Regions from separate parts of the Streptomyces sp. 1222.5 genome, predicted to be linked through region 1. Evidence: predicted binding sites of a transcription regulator. Region 1 holds the regulator's gene; the other holds the start of a gene.
What was found. Region 1 encodes HrcA, which represses chaperone genes, less so after heat shock. Its sites were predicted from a motif close to TTNGCACTCNGNNNNNCNGAGTGCNAA; they were not measured.
Positions count from the first base shown of each region.

Region 1 (7,699 bases):
CGGCCTTGGCGGCGGCCTTGCGCAGCGGGGCGGTGAGGTGGTGGATCTCGGGGTAGGCGGCGGGGGCGTAGGGGCCGTGCTCGCGTACGAAGCGGTTGACCAGTCCGCGCGCCGGCCGGCCGGAGAAGGCGCGGGTCAGTTCGGTACGCGCGAACAGCGGGTCGGTGAGTGCCTGTTTGTGGGGCGCGGGAGCGCCCGACTCGGGGGTGGCGAGGAAGGCGGTGCCGAGCTGGGCCGCGTCGGCGCCCGCCGCGAGGACGGCGGCTATCTGGCCGCCGCGCATGATGCCGCCCGCGGCGACGACCGGGATGCGCACGGCCTCACGGATCTGCGCGATCAGCGACAGCAGCCCGATGCCGGACCCGTCGTTCTCCGGAATGTCCCGGTGCGTGCCCTGGTGGCCGCCCGCCTCGACGCCCTGCGCGATCACCGCGTCCGCCCCGGCCCGCTCGACCGCGCGGGCCTCCTCGGCGGTGGTGGCGGTGACCAGGGTGAGGGTGCCGACCCGGCGCAGCGCGTCGAGCGCCTCACGGCTCGGCACGCCGAAGTGGAAGGACACCACCGGGACCGGGTTGTCCAGGAGCACGGCGAGCTTGACCTCGTAGCCGTCGTCCCGTCCGCTGTCCGGGTCGCCCAGCTCGGTCTCGTACCAGGCGGCCTCCCCGGCCAGCTGGTGGGCGTAGACCTCCACGGCGCCGGACTCGGCGTACTCGGACTGGGGCATGAACACGTTCACACCGAAGGGCCGGCTCGTGAGCCCCCGCAGCTGCTTGATCTCCTGGTACATGCCGTCGGCCGTCTTGTACCCGGCGGCGAGGAACCCGAGGCCGCCGGCCTCGGAGACGGCTGCGGCGAGCTGCGGGACGGAACCGCCGCCCGCCATGGGGGCCTGCACGATCGGGTGAGGGAAGAGATCGGTCAGCGCGGAGGACATGAGCGCATGTTGTCACGTCCCCCGAACAAGTCCGAATCCGGGCTTCCCGCGGCATAGGCCACCGGCATAGGGGTGCCGGAGCACCCCGTACGGCCCGCCTCGGCGCCCTTCGAAGGCGTCCTTCGACCGCGAGAACAGCCCCTGCCGGCCCGGGCCGACCGCGCCTGCCCGGGAGGACCCCCCGGGCACCCGGCCACTCCCGCGGCGCACGGCGTCAGCGCCCGTTGAAGGCGTCCTTCAACCGGGAGAACAACCCCTGCTGACCCGGCTGGAACTGGCCCTGGGGGCGTTCCTCGCCGCGGAGCTTGGCCAGCTCCCGCAGGAGCCGTTCCTGCTCGGGGTCGAGCTTGGTCGGGGTCGTGACCTCGACGTGCACGATCAGGTCGCCCCGGCCGCCGCCGCGCAGATGCGTGACGCCCCGGTTGTGCAGCGGGATCGACTGGCCGGACTGGGTGCCGGGCCGGATGTCGACCTCCTCCATGCCGTCCAGGGTCTCCAGCGGCACCTTGGTGCCGAGGGCCGCCGCGGTCATCGGGATCGTGACCGTGCAGTGCAGGTCGTCGCCGCGCCGCTGGAACGTCGAGTGCGGCAGCTCGTGGATCTCGACGTACAGGTCACCGGCCGGACCGCCGCCCGGGCCGACCTCGCCCTCGCCCGCGAGCTGGATGCGGGTGCCGTTGTCGACACCGGCCGGGATCTTGACGGTCAGCGTGCGGCGCGAGCGGACCCGGCCGTCACCGGCGCACTCCGGGCACGGGGTCGGCACGACCGTGCCGAAGCCCTGGCACTGGGGGCAGGGACGGGAGGTCATGACCTGGCCCAGGAAGGACCGGGTGACCTGGGAGACCTCGCCCCGGCCGCGGCACATGTCACACGTCTGGGCGGACGTGCCGGGGGCCGCGCCCTCGCCGTTGCAGGTGTTGCAGACGACCGCGGTGTCGACCTGGATGTCCTTGGTCGTGCCGAAGGCCGCCTCGTCCAGCTCGACGTCGATCCGGATCATCGCGTCCTGGCCGCGCCGGGTGCGCGAGCGCGGCCCGCGCTGCGACGCCGTACCGAAGAACGCGTCCATGATGTCCGAGAAGTTGCCGAAGCCACCGGCCCCGAAGCCGCCCGCACCCGCGCCGCCCGACTGGGAGAGCGGGTCGCCGCCGAGGTCGTAGACCTGCTTCTTCTGCGGGTCCGACAGCACCTCGTAGGCGGCGTTGATCTCCTTGAACCGCTCCTGGGTCTTCGGATCCGGGTTGACGTCCGGGTGCAGCTCGCGCGCGAGCCGACGGAACGCCTTCTTGATCTCATCCTGCGACGCGTCGCGGCGCACGCCGAGAACGGCGTAGTAGTCCGTGGCCACTTACGACTCCGCCAGGATCTGTCCGACGTACCGTGCCACTGCGCGTACCGCTCCCATCGTTCCCGGGTAGTCCATGCGGGTCGGTCCGACCACGCCGAGCTTGGCAACCGCCTCGCCGCCCGAACCGTAGCCGACCGACACGACGGACGTGGAGTTGAGTCCTTCATGGGCGTTCTCGTGGCCGATGCGCACGGTCACGCCGGGGTCCTTCGCCTCGCCCAGGAGCTTGAGGAGCACGACCTGCTCCTCCAGTGCCTCCAGGACGGGCCGGATCACGAGGGGGAAGTCGTGCCCGAAGCGGGTGAGATTGGCGGTACCGCCGATCATCAACCGCTCCTCGTTCTCCTCGACCAGTGTCTCCAGAAGGGTGGAGAGCACCGTGGAGACCGTACCGCGATCGTCGACGTCGAAGCCTTCCGGGAGGTCCTCGACCAGTCGCGGCACGTCCGTGAACCGGCGGCCGGCGACCCGGCTGTTCAGCCGCGCCCGCAGATCCGCCAGTGAGGCCTCGCCGAACGGCGCCGGGCAGTCGACCATCCGCTGCTCGACCCGGCCGGTGTCCGTGATCAGCACGAGCATCACGCGCGCGGGGGCGAGCGAGAGCAGCTCCACGTGCCGGACGGTGGACCGGGTCAGCGACGGGTACTGCACGACCGCGACCTGCCGGGTCAGCTGCGCCAGCAGCCGCACCGTCCGCGCGACGACGTCGTCGAGGTCGACGGCGCCCTCCAGGAAGTTCTGGATCGCCCGCCGCTCGGGCCCGGTCATCGGCTTCACGCCCGCGAGCTTGTCCACGAACAGCCGGTAGCCCTTGTCGGTGGGGATGCGCCCGGCACTGGTGTGCGGCTGCGCGATGTACCCCTCGTCCTCCAGGGCCGCCATGTCGTTGCGGACGGTGGCCGGGGAGACGCCGAGGCTGTGCCGCTCGGTGAGCGCCTTGGAACCCACCGGCTCCTCGGTGCCCACGTAGTCCTGGACGATGGCGCGCAGTACCTGAAGCCTGCGTTCACTCAGCATTCGCGCGCACCTCCTGCACGTCGTCCCCTCGGCCCTTCGGGTCGTCCGCCTGGCACTCTTCCCGTGCGAGTGCCAGCATTCCCCGGCCCAGTGTACGGCCGTGGGGTACTGACCGGGCAAGGTCGGTCCGGTCCGTACCGGCTCGTGACGTTAGCGTCGCGGTATGACGGTGACTTGGGAAGACCTGGGATGGGAACGGCTGGCCGCCGGTGTCGGACGGTGCCGGCTGCCCGGCTGGGACTGCACGGTGGGCCTGGTGCTGAGCGGGAGCACGGCGCTGATGGTGGACGCCGGTTCCAGCCTCGCCGAGGGGGCGCGGCTGCGCTCCGCGGCCCAGGAGCTGTCCCGTGGACGTGTGACACATCTCGCGCTCACCCATCCCCACTTCGACCACGTCTTCGGGGCGGCCGCGTTCGCCGGGGCCGAGGTGTACGCGGCGGTCGGCGTCGACGCGGTGTTCACCCACGAGCGCGAGGAACTGCGCCTGGACGCGGTCCGCAACGGTCTGGCGGTGGCGGACGCGGACGAGGCGGTCGACGCGCTGGCCCCGCCCCGGCACCTGGTCTCCGGCGAGTGGACCCTGGACCTCGGTGAGGGCCGACAGGCGCTGCTGGCCAACGTGGGCCCCGGTCACACCGCGCACGACCTGGCGGTCCTGGTCCCGGCGAGCGTGTCCGGCGGGCCGGAGGTGGTGTTCTGCGGCGATCTGGTCGAGGAGTCCGGCGAGCCCCAGGCGGGCCCGGACGCCGTCACCTCGCGGTGGCCGGCCGCGCTCGACCGGCTGCTGGCGCTCGGCGGCGAGGACGCGCTGTACGTGCCCGGTCACGGAGCGGTGGTCGACGCGGGCTTCGTACGACGTCAACGCGAGGCCCTGGCCACGCGTTTCGGCGTGTCGTGAGCACCGGCCCACGGCTTCTCCTATCGTCATCCGAATGCGCCCACCCGCCTCCCACCACCGCCCTTCCCCCGAGGGCCCTTCGGGCCCGCGCCCTCGTGCGTACTCCGCCGACCTGACTCCTCCCTGGAAGAAGCCGAAGCCGGTCCCGGAGGTCGCGGCCGACCCAGGGCTGGTGGTCGAGGAGGCCGGTACCGGGTTCTGCGGGGCGGTGATCCGCTGCGAGGCCGGCACGGTGACCCTGGAGGACCGCTTCGGCAAGCACCGGGTGTTCCCGCTGGAGCCGCGCGGCTTCCTGCTGGAGGGCGGGGTGGTCACCCTGGTGCGGCCCGCCGCGGGCCCGGTACGGCCCACCCGCACCGCCTCCGGCTCGGTCGCCGTGCCCGGCGCACGCGCGCGCGTGGCCCGCGCCGGCCGCATCTACGTCGAGGGCCGGCACGACGCCGAGCTGGTCGAGCGGGTCTGGGGCGACGACCTGCGCATCGAGGGCGTGGTCGTGGAGTACCTGGAGGGCGTCGACGACCTGCCGTCGATCGTGGCCGAGTTCGCGCCGGGCCCGGACGCGCGGCTGGGCGTGCTCGTGGACCACCTGGTGCCGGGCACGAAGGAGTGGCGCATCGCCGAGTCGGTGACGAGCGGACACGCGCTGGTGGTCGGCCACCCGTACATCGACATCTGGCAGGCGGTGAAGCCGTCGTCCCTGGGGATCGCGGGCTGGCCGACGGTACCGCGCGGCCAGGACTGGAAGACGGGCGTGTGCCGGGCCCTGGGCTGGCCGGAGAACACGGGCGCCGCCTGGCAGTCGATCCTGTCCCGGGTGCGGTCCTACAAGGACCTGGAGCCGGAGCTGCTGGGCCGCGTGGAGGAACTGATCGACTTCGTCACGGCGCCGGCGTGACGGCCTGCGGGCTCAGTCGACCAGGTCCCGCACCACCGCGTCGGCCAGCAGCCGCCCGCGCAGCGTGAGCACCGCGCGCCCCTCGTCGTACGGCCCCGCCTGGAGCAGGCCGTCCGACAGGGCGCGGCGGGAGGCCGCGAGGCCCGCCTCCTTCAGCAGGTCCAGCGGCGCGCCCTCGCTGAGCCTCAGCTCCAGCAGGATCCGCTCCACCCGGCGGTCCTCGTCCGACAGCACCTCACGCCCGGCGCCCGGCGACCGCCCCGACGCGAGCGCCGCCGCGTACGCGCCCGGGTGCTTCACGTTCCACCAGCGCACTCCGCCGACGTGGCTGTGGGCGCCCGGGCCCGCGCCCCACCAGTCGGCGCCCCGCCAGTACAGCTCGTTGTGCAGGCACCGGCCCGCCCGCGAGGTCGCCCAGTTGGAGACCTCGTACCACGCGAAGCCCGCCGCCGACAGGGTCTCGTCCGCGATCAGGTACCGGTCGGCGTGGGCGTCGTCGTCCGTCATCGGGATCTCGCCCCGGCGGATGCGCCGGGCGAGCTGGGTGCCCTCCTCGACGATGAGCGCGTACGCGCTGACGTGGTCCGGTCCGGCACCGATCGCGGCGTCCAGCGAGGCCCGCCAGTCGTCGTCGCTCTCCCCCGGGGTGCCGTAGATCAGGTCGAGGTTGACGTGCTCGAAGCCTGCCGCCCGTGCCTCGGCGACGCAGCGCTCGGGGCGGCCCGGGGTGTGGGTCCGGTCGAGTGTCCGCAGTACGTGCTGCCGCGCGCTCTGCATGCCGAAGGAGACACGGTTGAAGCCACCCTCGCGGAGGGTGGCCAGGTACGCGGGGTCCACCGACTCCGGGTTGGCCTCCGTGGTGATCTCCGCGTCCGGCGCCAGGCCGAACTCGGTGCGGACGGCGGCCAGCATGCGGACCAGGTCGCCGGCGGCGAGCAGCGTGGGCGTGCCGCCGCCGACGAAGACCGTGCGGACCTCGCGCGGGTCGTCGCCGAGGACCTTACGGGCGAGGCGGATCTCGTCGATCAGGGTGTCCGCGTAGTTGTCGCGGGAGGCGAGCACACCGCCGGTGCCGCGCAGCTCGGTCGCGGTGTAGGTGTTGAAGTCGCAGTAGCCGCAGCGGGTCGCGCAGTACGGGACGTGCAGATAGAACCCGAGGGGCCGCTCGGCGGCGCCGGCGAGCGCGGGGACGGGCAGCGCGCCGTCGTCGGGGACGGGCTCGCCGTCGGGAAGTGCGGAAGGCATGCCTTCCATTGTCCAGCACCGCGGGCGTCACTCCGCCTGGAGCACCAGCAGGGCCAGATCGTCCTCGGGGAGGCCGCCGCCGAAGTCGTGGACCAGGCGGCGGATCCTTTCCGCGATCAGCTCGGCGCCGAGCCCGGCGCAGCCGGACAGGGCACGGGCGAGGCCGTCGTCGTCGTCGAACTGGCGGGAGCCGGAGCGGCGCTCGGTCACCCCGTCGGTGACGCACAGCAGACTGTCGCCGGGCCGCAGGTCGACGGTGTCGCTGGTGTACGTCTCGTCCTCGACCACGCCGAGCAGGGTCTGCGGCCGGGCGACGGAGCGCACGCCGCCGTCGGGGCCGAGGACGAGCGGCAGCGGGTGCCCGGCAGAGGCGAGGGTGCAGCGGACCCCGCCCTCGTGCGGTGTCAGTTCGCCGTAGAGCAGGGACAGGAAGCGGGTCTGCGGGCCGTCGCCGGGCACCACGGGCCGACCGCCGGCGGCGACCAGGGCGCGGGCCGCGGCGTCGGCGGCCTCGGTGGCGTCGTCGAGGAGGAGCTGGTTGAGGCGGTCGAGGACGTCGGCGACGCGGTAGCCCTCGCGGGCCAGGAGCCGGAGCCAGGGGCGGGCGAGACCGATCACCACGGCGGCCTCGGGGCCCTTGCCCTGAACGTCACCGACGGCGAAGCACCAGCGGCCGTCGCCGGCCGGGAAGAGGTCGTAGAAGTCCCCGCTCGGGCCGCCCTTGTCGCACGGCTCGTACACGAGCGCGCTGCGCACACCGGGGATCTCGGCGACCGCGCCGGGCAGCAGGCCGCGCTGGAGGACGGCGCTGATCGTGGCCTGGCGGGCGTACTGGCGGGCCGCGCCGACGGCGAGGGCGACCCGCCTGCTCAGGTCCTCCACGAGCCCGGTGACCTCGTCGGGGAACCGGGCCGGTCCGCAGCGGCCGATGACCAGCGTGCCGAGCGGCCGGCCACCCGCGATCAGCCGGTACGCGAGCGCCGTGCCGTCGGCGCCCCGCGGGCCGAGCGCATCACCGGGCCAGGGGTAGTGCTCCGGGCCGGAGCGCAGCCCGTCCCGGGGGCACGGCGGATCCTTCTCCAGGGCGCACCGCAGCTCTTCGATGCGGGCCTCGCTGGCGTGCCAGACCCGTGCCGGGCCGCCGCCGGTGCCGCCGCGAGCGGAGGCCTCGTCCTCCAGCCAGATCGCGCACCAGTCGGCGAGCCGGGGCACGATCAGCTGGCCGGTGAGGGCGGCGACCAGGTTCTCGTCCAGCTGTCCGGCGAGCAGATCGGAGGCCTCGGCGAGGAAGGACAGCGCGCCCCGGCCGAGCCAGTCCCGGTCGCCGCCGGTGCGGGGCGGCTGCGGGGCGAGGTCCTC
Region 1 covers NZ_FNSZ01000001.1:5,733,437-5,741,135, reverse strand. Annotated here, with positions in the region: gene BLW57_RS25870 (nitronate monooxygenase) at 1-934, opposite strand, end outside; gene dnaJ (molecular chaperone DnaJ) at 1,149-2,285, opposite strand; gene hrcA (heat-inducible transcriptional repressor HrcA) at 2,286-3,302, opposite strand; gene BLW57_RS25855 (MBL fold metallo-hydrolase) at 3,466-4,200, shown strand; gene BLW57_RS25850 (DUF3097 domain-containing protein) at 4,235-5,095, shown strand; gene hemW (radical SAM family heme chaperone HemW) at 5,108-6,340, opposite strand; gene BLW57_RS25840 (SpoIIE family protein phosphatase) at 6,368-7,699, opposite strand, start outside.

Region 2 (7,699 bases), 2.0 Mb from region 1:
CGGCTGGTGTTCACCACCTGCCACCCGGTGCTGTCCCCCGAGGCCCGCACCGCGCTCACCCTGCGCCTGCTCGGCGGCCTGACGACGGCGGAGATCGCCCGGGCCTTCCTGGTCCCGGAACCGACGACCGCCCAGCGCATCGTCCGCGCCAAACGCACCCTCGCCACGAAGAACGTCGCCTTCGAGGTGCCGTACGGCCCCGATCGCGAAGCCCGTCTCGGATCCGTCCTGGACGTCATCTACCTGATCTTCAACGAGGGGTACGCGGCCACCGCCGGCGACGACTGGCTGCGTCCCGGACTGTGCGAGGACGCCCTGCGCCTGGCCCGCTTGCTGTCCGGGCTGATGCCCAAGGAACCCGAGGTGCACGCGCTGACCTCGCTGCTGGAGTTCCAGGCGTCCCGGGCCGCCGCCCGCACCGGCCCCGACGGCGCACCGGTGCTGCTGCGCGACCAGAACCGCCGCCGCTGGAACCGCATGCTGATCGCCCGCGGCGTCCGGTCCCTCGCCCGCGCCGACGCCACCGCGAGCGGTGGCCCCGGCCCCTACGCGCTCCAGGCGGCGATCGCCGCGTGCCACGCGCACGCGTACACGTACGAGGAGACCGACTGGCGCGCCATCGCCACCCTCTACGGCCTGCTGGCGGCCCGTGCCCCGTCTCCCGTGGTCGAGCTGAACCGGGCGGTCGCCGTCTCCCTGGCCGACGGTCCGGCCGAGGGCCTTAAGCTGGTCGACGCCCTGGCCGCGGAGCCGGCCCTGCGCGAGTACCACCTGCTGCCCAGCGTCCGCGGCGACCTGCTGGCCCGCCTGGGACGCACGGCCGAGGCCCGCGAGGAGTTCCTGCGGGCGGCGGAACTGGCCCGCAACGGACGCGAACGCGCCCTGCTCGAGTCCAGGCTCCGGTCCCTGCCGACCGGTTGAGGCCCGCCCCGGGGCGGGGAGGGGGCCCTACGCCGCGCCGGGGCCCGAGGGCCGGACGGGGGAGCCGATCAGCATGGTCGGTGCCCCCGCTACCCGGGTGAGGAACACGGTGGCCGCGTGGGGTCCCTGGGGCCTGACCTTGCGGCGCAGCTCCTCCGGCTCCACGGCCGAGCCGCGCTTCTTCACGGTCAGGATGCCGACCTCCCGCTCCCGCAGCAGGGCCTTCAGTCTCTTCACGTTGAACGGAAGCCGGTCGGTGATCTCGTAGGCCGAGGCGAACGCGGTGGGCCGCAGTTCGTCGGCCGTGACGTAGGCGATCGTCGCGTCGAGGAGTCCGCCGCCCACCTCCTCGGCCACCTCGGCGACCAGATGCGCACGGATCACGGCGCCGTCGGGCTCGTACAGGTACCGTCCCACCGCACGCACCTGGGGGTCGGGCAGGCCGCGGCCGGGCAGGGTGCGCGGGCCGGGCAGCAGCGTGGCCCGGACGGTGCCGGCGGCCCCGGTGCCGAACCACAGCACGGCCTCCTTCACGTCCCCGCCGTCGGAGATCCACTCCGCCCCCGCCTCGGCCGGCACCGCCTCGTGCGGGATGCCCGGGGCGATCTTGAGAGCCGCCCGGGGCGCGGAGCGGGCCGCGCCGACCGCCCAGGACAGCGGCGGCGAGTACGCCTCGGGATCGAAGATGCGGCCGCGTCCGCCCCGCCGGGCCGGGTCCACGAACACCGCGTCGTACCCGGCGGTGTCCACCTCCGTGACGTCGGCCTCCCGCACCTCGATCAATCCGGCGAGACCGAGCGCGTCGGCGTTCGCCCGCGCCACCGCCGCCGTCACCGGGTCCCGGTCGACGGCCAGCACCCGGATCCCCGCCCGCGCCAGCGCGATGGCGTCGCCGCCGATCCCGCAGCACAGGTCGGCCACCGAGGCCACGCCCAGCTCCGCGAACCGGCGTGCCCGGTACGCCGCCACCCGGGCCCGCGTCGACTGCTCGACGCCGTCGGGCGTGAAGAACATCCGCCCGGCGTCCTCGGCGCCGAACTTCGCCGCCGCCCGCTGCCGCAGCCGTGCCTGGCCGAGCGCGGCCGACACCAGCTCGGCCGGATGGTCGCGGCGCAGCCGGGTGGCCACGGCCAGCTCCTGTGCGGGCGCGGTGTCGCGCACCTCGTCGAGGAGGGCGCGGCCTTCGGGGGTGAGGAGGAGGGCGAGGTCGTTCACCGGGTCATTGTGGGCCAGTCGGTGGATGCTGTGCCTCCGGCGGAGGTGTCGGCCCGGGTTCGGGGACGGGTCCTGCGAGGATCCGGCACCATGCGAGAAGTAGTACAAAATGACAAAAGCCGGACTCGTCTCCGGCGGCTGCTCCTCGGCGGCTGCGCCGCCACGCTGGCCACCGCCGCCCTGCTCGCCGGCTGCGCCGGCCCGGACTCCGCGGGCTCCGCACCCGTCAGACGCGACCCCGCGCAGGCCCTCGGCCCCGAGGCCCGCCAGGCCGCCGAACACGCCCGGCTGGCCGCCGCCGCCCGGCGCTGGGGACTGGACCGGGCCCCGCTGACGCCTCCGCCGCCCCCCGCGAAGAAGCCGAGGATCACCGCCCGCGCCGGGTTCGAGGTGGACCACCAGGAGGACTGGAACCTGCCTCCGGTCTTCACCACGGTCCCCACCGAGCAGAAGGTCGTCTTCCTGACGATCGACGACGGCGCCGAGAAGGACCCGCGGTTCCTCGCCATGATGCGGGAGCTGGGCGTCCCGTACACCGCCTTCCTCAGCAACTACCTGGTGAAGGACGACTACGCCTACTTCCGGGCGATGAAGGGCTACGGCAACACCCTCAACAACCACACGCTGCACCACCCCTACCTGCCGGGTCTGTCCTACGAGGAGCAGCGGGACGAGATCTGCGGCATGCAGGACATCATGAAGAAGCAGTTCGGCAAGGCGCCCACCGTCTTCCGCCCGCCGTACGGCAACTACAACCAGGACACCCTGGTCGCCGCCAAGTCCTGCGGCATCAAGTACGCGCCGATCTGGAACGAGGAGGTCTTCGTCGACCACTGGGAGTACCGCGAGGACGACCAGCGGCTGCGCCGCGGCGACATCGTGCTCACCCACTTCCGCGGCCGGGACGACTGGAACGGCACGATGGTCGACGACATGCGCCGCTTCCTGAACAAGGTCACGCGCGAGGGCTACGCGGTGGCCCGCCTGGAGGACTACCTGTGAGGCGGGCGCGGGGCCCGGCCGCGGTCCTCGCCGCGGCACTCCTCCTCACGGGCTGCGCGCAGTCGGTCGACCCCATCGAGCGCCTCGGCAAGAAGGCCGCTCAAGGGGTACGCCCGTCCGGCCCCGCCCCCGACCGCTCCTACCGCCACTGGGGCCTGACCGAGCCCCTGCGCCGCCCGCCCCGCCCCGCCGCCCGGCCCCTCGGGCTGGACCCGGACGGCGCGCGCGGCACCCTGCCACGCGTCCTGGACCGCGTCCCCACGGGCGACCCCGTCGTCTTCCTCACCTACGACGACGGCGCCGAGCAGGACCCCCGCTTCGTCGACATGGTCCGCGAACTCCGGCTCCCCGTGAGCATGTTCCTCACCGACAGCATCGCCGGCCCCGGCTACGACCACTTCGCGCGGCTGCGCCGGCTCGGCGCCGGCATCCAGAACCACACCCTCGACCACCGCGCCCTGGCCGGGCAGCCGTACGCGGGCCAGCGCGCCGAGATCTGCGGCCAGCAGGACCGGCTGAGCGCCCGGCTCGGCGTCCGGGCCCGTCTCTTCCGCCCGCCCTACGGCACGTACGACCGCACCACCCTGCGCGCGGCGGCCGACTGCGGCATCTCGGCGGTCGTCCTGTGGCGCGCCGCCCTCACCCCGGCCGACCTCGTCTACACGAGCGGCGACCACCGGCTCCGCCCCGGCGACATCATCCTCGTCGGCCCGGACGAGTCCACGGGCCCCACCCTGAGGGAACGCACGACCCGTGTCCTGCGCCGGGTCCAGCAACGGGGCCTGACGGTGGGACGGCTGGAGGACTACCTGTAGGAGGTTCAGCCCGTCCGACGTCCAGCGTCCGACGGGCGAGGGCGTAAGGCCGCAGCGGGCGCCTTCGAGGGGAGCGGCCCCCGGCGACAGCGGGGCGGAGACCGGGTCGCATCACGGACTCCACGCACCCGATTCCGCCGACGCGCCGCGCGGCATTGGCACTCCGCTTGACCGAGTGCTAATCGCGGTCATAGTCTCGGGTCTGGCACTCCCCCCTGGAGAGTGCCAACACGCGACGGGCAGGTCCGGCACCCGCGACGACGGATCCACCTGGTCGCCACCTCAGACAGTTAACCCCGTGAGATCTCCGAAGGGGGAGGTCGGATCGTGACGACCACCAGCTCCAAGGTTGCCATCAAGCCGCTCGAGGACCGCATTGTGGTCCAGCCGCTCGACGCCGAGCAGACCACCGCCTCTGGCCTGGTCATCCCGGACACCGCGAAGGAGAAGCCCCAGGAGGGCGCCGTCCTCGCCGTGGGCCCGGGCCGTTTCGAGAACGGCGAGCGCCTTCCGCTCGACGTCAAGGTCGGCGACGTCGTCCTGTACAGCAAGTACGGCGGCACCGAGGTGAAGTACAACGGCGAGGAGTTCCTCGTCCTCTCGGCTCGCGACGTCCTCGCGATCATCGAGAAGTAAGACACCTCGAGCACCATTGATGCTTGATGCTGCGCCCCTGGCCCCCGCGACCACATAAGAAACCGGGCGCCCGGGGCGCAGTGCCTTTTACACCCACAGATTTCCGAGAGGGCTGCCGCTGTCATGGCGAAGATCCTGAAGTTCGACGAGGACGCCCGTCGCGCCCTGGAGCGCGGCGTCAACAAGCTGGCCGACACGGTGAAGGTGACGATCGGCCCCAAGGGCCGCAACGTCGTCATCGACAAGAAGTTCGGCGCCCCCACCATCACCAACGACGGTGTCACGATCGCCCGCGAGGTCGAGATCGAGGACCCGTACGAGAACCTCGGCGCGCAGCTGGTGAAGGAGGTGGCGACCAAGACCAACGACATCGCTGGTGACGGCACCACCACCGCCACCGTGCTGGCCCAGGCCCTGGTCCGCGAGGGCCTGCGCAACGTCGCCGCCGGCGCCTCCCCGGCCGCCCTCAAGAAGGGCATCGACGCCGCCGTCGCCGCCGTCTCCGAGGAGCTGCTCGCCACGGCCCGCCCGATCGACGAGAAGTCCGACATCGCCGCGGTCGCCGCGCTGTCCGCCCAGGACCAGCAGGTCGGCGAGCTCATCGCCGAGGCGATGGACAAGGTCGGCAAGGACGGTGTTATCACCGTCGAGGAGTCCAACACCTTCGGTCTGGAGCTGGACTTCACCGAGGGCATGGCCTTCGACAAGGGCTACCTGTCGCCGTACTTCGTGACGGACCAGGAGCGCATGGAGGCCGTCCTCGACGAGCCCTACATCCTGATCACGCAGGGCAAGATCGGCGCGATCGCCGACCTGCTGCCGCTGCTGGAGAAGGTCATCCAGGCCAACTCCTCGCGCCCGCTGCTGATCATCGCCGAGGACGTCGAGGGCGAGGCCCTGTCGACCCTGGTCGTCAACAAGATCCGCGGCACCTTCAACGCCGTCGCGGTGAAGGCCCCCGGCTTCGGCGACCGCCGCAAGGCGATGCTCCAGGACATGGCCACCCTCACCGGCGCCACCGTCATCTCCGAGGAGGTCGGCCTCAAGCTCGACCAGGTCGGCATCGACGTGCTCGGCTCCGCCCGCCGCGTCACCGTCACCAAGGACGACACCACGATCGTCGACGGTGCCGGCAACAAGGCGGACGTCGAGGGCCGCATCGCCCAGATCAAGGCCGAGATCGAGTCCACGGACTCCGACTGGGACCGCGAGAAGCTCCAGGAGCGCCTCGCGAAGCTGGCCGGCGGCGTGTGCGTGATCAAGGTCGGCGCCGCCACCGAGGTGGAGCTGAAGGAGAAGAAGCACCGTCTGGAGGACGCCATCTCCGCGACCCGCGCCGCGGTCGAGGAGGGCATCGTCTCCGGTGGTGGCTCCGCCCTGGTCCACGCCTCCAAGGTCCTCGAGGGCAACCTCGACAAGACCGGCGACGAGGCCACCGGTGTCTCCGTGGTCCGCAACGCCGTGGTCGAGCCGCTGCGCTGGATCGGTGAGAACGCCGGCCAGGAGGGCTACGTCATCGTGTCCAAGGTCAAGGACCTGGACAAGGGACAGGGCTACAACGCCGCCACCGGCGAGTACGGCGACCTGATCAAGGCCGGCGTCATCGACCCGGTGAAGGTCACCCGCTCCGCCCTGGAGAACGCCGCCTCCATCGCCTCCCTGCTGCTCACGACCGAGACCCTGGTCGTCGAGAAGAAGGAAGAGGAGCCGGAGGCCGCCGGCCACGGCCACTCGCACGGCCACGCCCACTGACGCACGTCAGGAACGGGACAGCAGGGCCCGGCACCCCTCGGGGTGCCGGGCCCTCGCCGTGCGAGGCTAGTTCTCCAGCGCGTCCAGCGCCCCCAACTGCTCCATCAGACCCAGCCGGTCGTACTGCCACCAGCCCTCGCGGATCCTGCCCGTGCCGTCGAACCGGAAGACGGTCGTCCCCGTCATGGACACCTCCCGGCCGGTGTTCGGCAGGCCCAGGAACTCGCCCTTCTGGATGCCGTTCCACGACCACCGGGTGCATACCCGGTCCCCCTGGGTGAGCTGGTCCTCGACCGTGAACGTGAAGTCGAAGCCGCCGCGCCACATCTCGATCTCGCGCCGCATGTTGTCCAGCCCGAGTGCGTCCTGCTCGTCGCCCGGGTCGTGGTGGTGGTAGTTCTCCGCGAGCAGGCCGTTCAGCGGGGGCAGCGGTCCCCGCACGGCGATCGTCTCGAAGAAGCGGCGCGCGGCGGCCGCCTCCAGCGGCTCGTCGCGTACGACGTCCAGGTCGGTGAAGGTCGGCGTCCCGTCGCACAGGGCGGCCATCTCCCGGAAGATCCGGTCGGTCTCCGGCAGCTTCGAGTTTCGCATCGCCTCGTCGTACGACGGGAACTCCACGATCTCGACGACGTGCGAGGCGTCCGAGCGGTCCGTGCCGATCACCGCGTGCGTCGCGGTGCGCTTCCCCCTGGTCTGTTCGACCCACTGGTCGATCAACCGGTTCATCTCGTCGAGCCGGCTGGTCCTGCAGTCGATGAGCTGTACGAACGTCATGGCGCCGCCTCCCGGCCCCCTGGGTCCGGATCCGTCAGGCCCATTTTCCCACCGGAACGCGGGCGCCACCCGTCCTACTGGGGCCCGTACTTGCGTCCCGTCCGGGAGCTGATCCCGCCCAGCAGCCCGCGCGGGGTGACCTTCACCAGCCCCATCAGCGCCTTGTACCGCGGGTCCGGGACGGACAACGACTTGCCGCGTGCCAGGTCCGCGAGCGCCGCCGCGACCAGCTTGTCGGCGTCCAGCCACATCCAGCCGGGGATGTTGTCCGTGCCCATGCCGGCCCGCTGGTGGAACTCGGTGCGCACGAAGCCCGGGCACAGCGCCATCAGGCGCACGCCGCTGCCCGCCAGGTCCTTCGCCGCGCCTTGCGTGAACTGCACGACCCACGCCTTGGACGCGCCGTACGTGCCGCGCGGCACGAAGGCGGCCACCGAGGCGACGTTGACGACCCCGCCCCGCCCGCGCTCCCGCATCGCCGCGGCCGCCGCCGACGTCAGCCGGAGCACCGCCTCGCAGTGCACCTTGAGCATCTTCAGCTCGTCCGCCATGGACACGTCCAGGTAGCGGCCCTTGTTGCCGAA
Region 2 covers NZ_FNSZ01000001.1:3,687,485-3,695,183, reverse strand. Annotated here, with positions in the region: gene BLW57_RS16470 (RNA polymerase sigma factor) at 1-921, shown strand, start outside; gene BLW57_RS16465 (class I SAM-dependent methyltransferase) at 949-2,136, opposite strand; gene BLW57_RS16460 (polysaccharide deacetylase family protein) at 2,227-3,138, shown strand; gene BLW57_RS16455 (polysaccharide deacetylase family protein) at 3,135-3,953, shown strand; gene groES (co-chaperone GroES) at 4,281-4,589, shown strand; gene groL (chaperonin GroEL) at 4,713-6,341, shown strand; gene BLW57_RS16440 (ester cyclase) at 6,408-7,115, opposite strand; gene BLW57_RS16435 (SDR family NAD(P)-dependent oxidoreductase) at 7,190-7,699, opposite strand, start outside.
Region 2: a site for HrcA is predicted at 4,109-4,135, ahead of groES (co-chaperone GroES). Genes of this name have one in related genera too.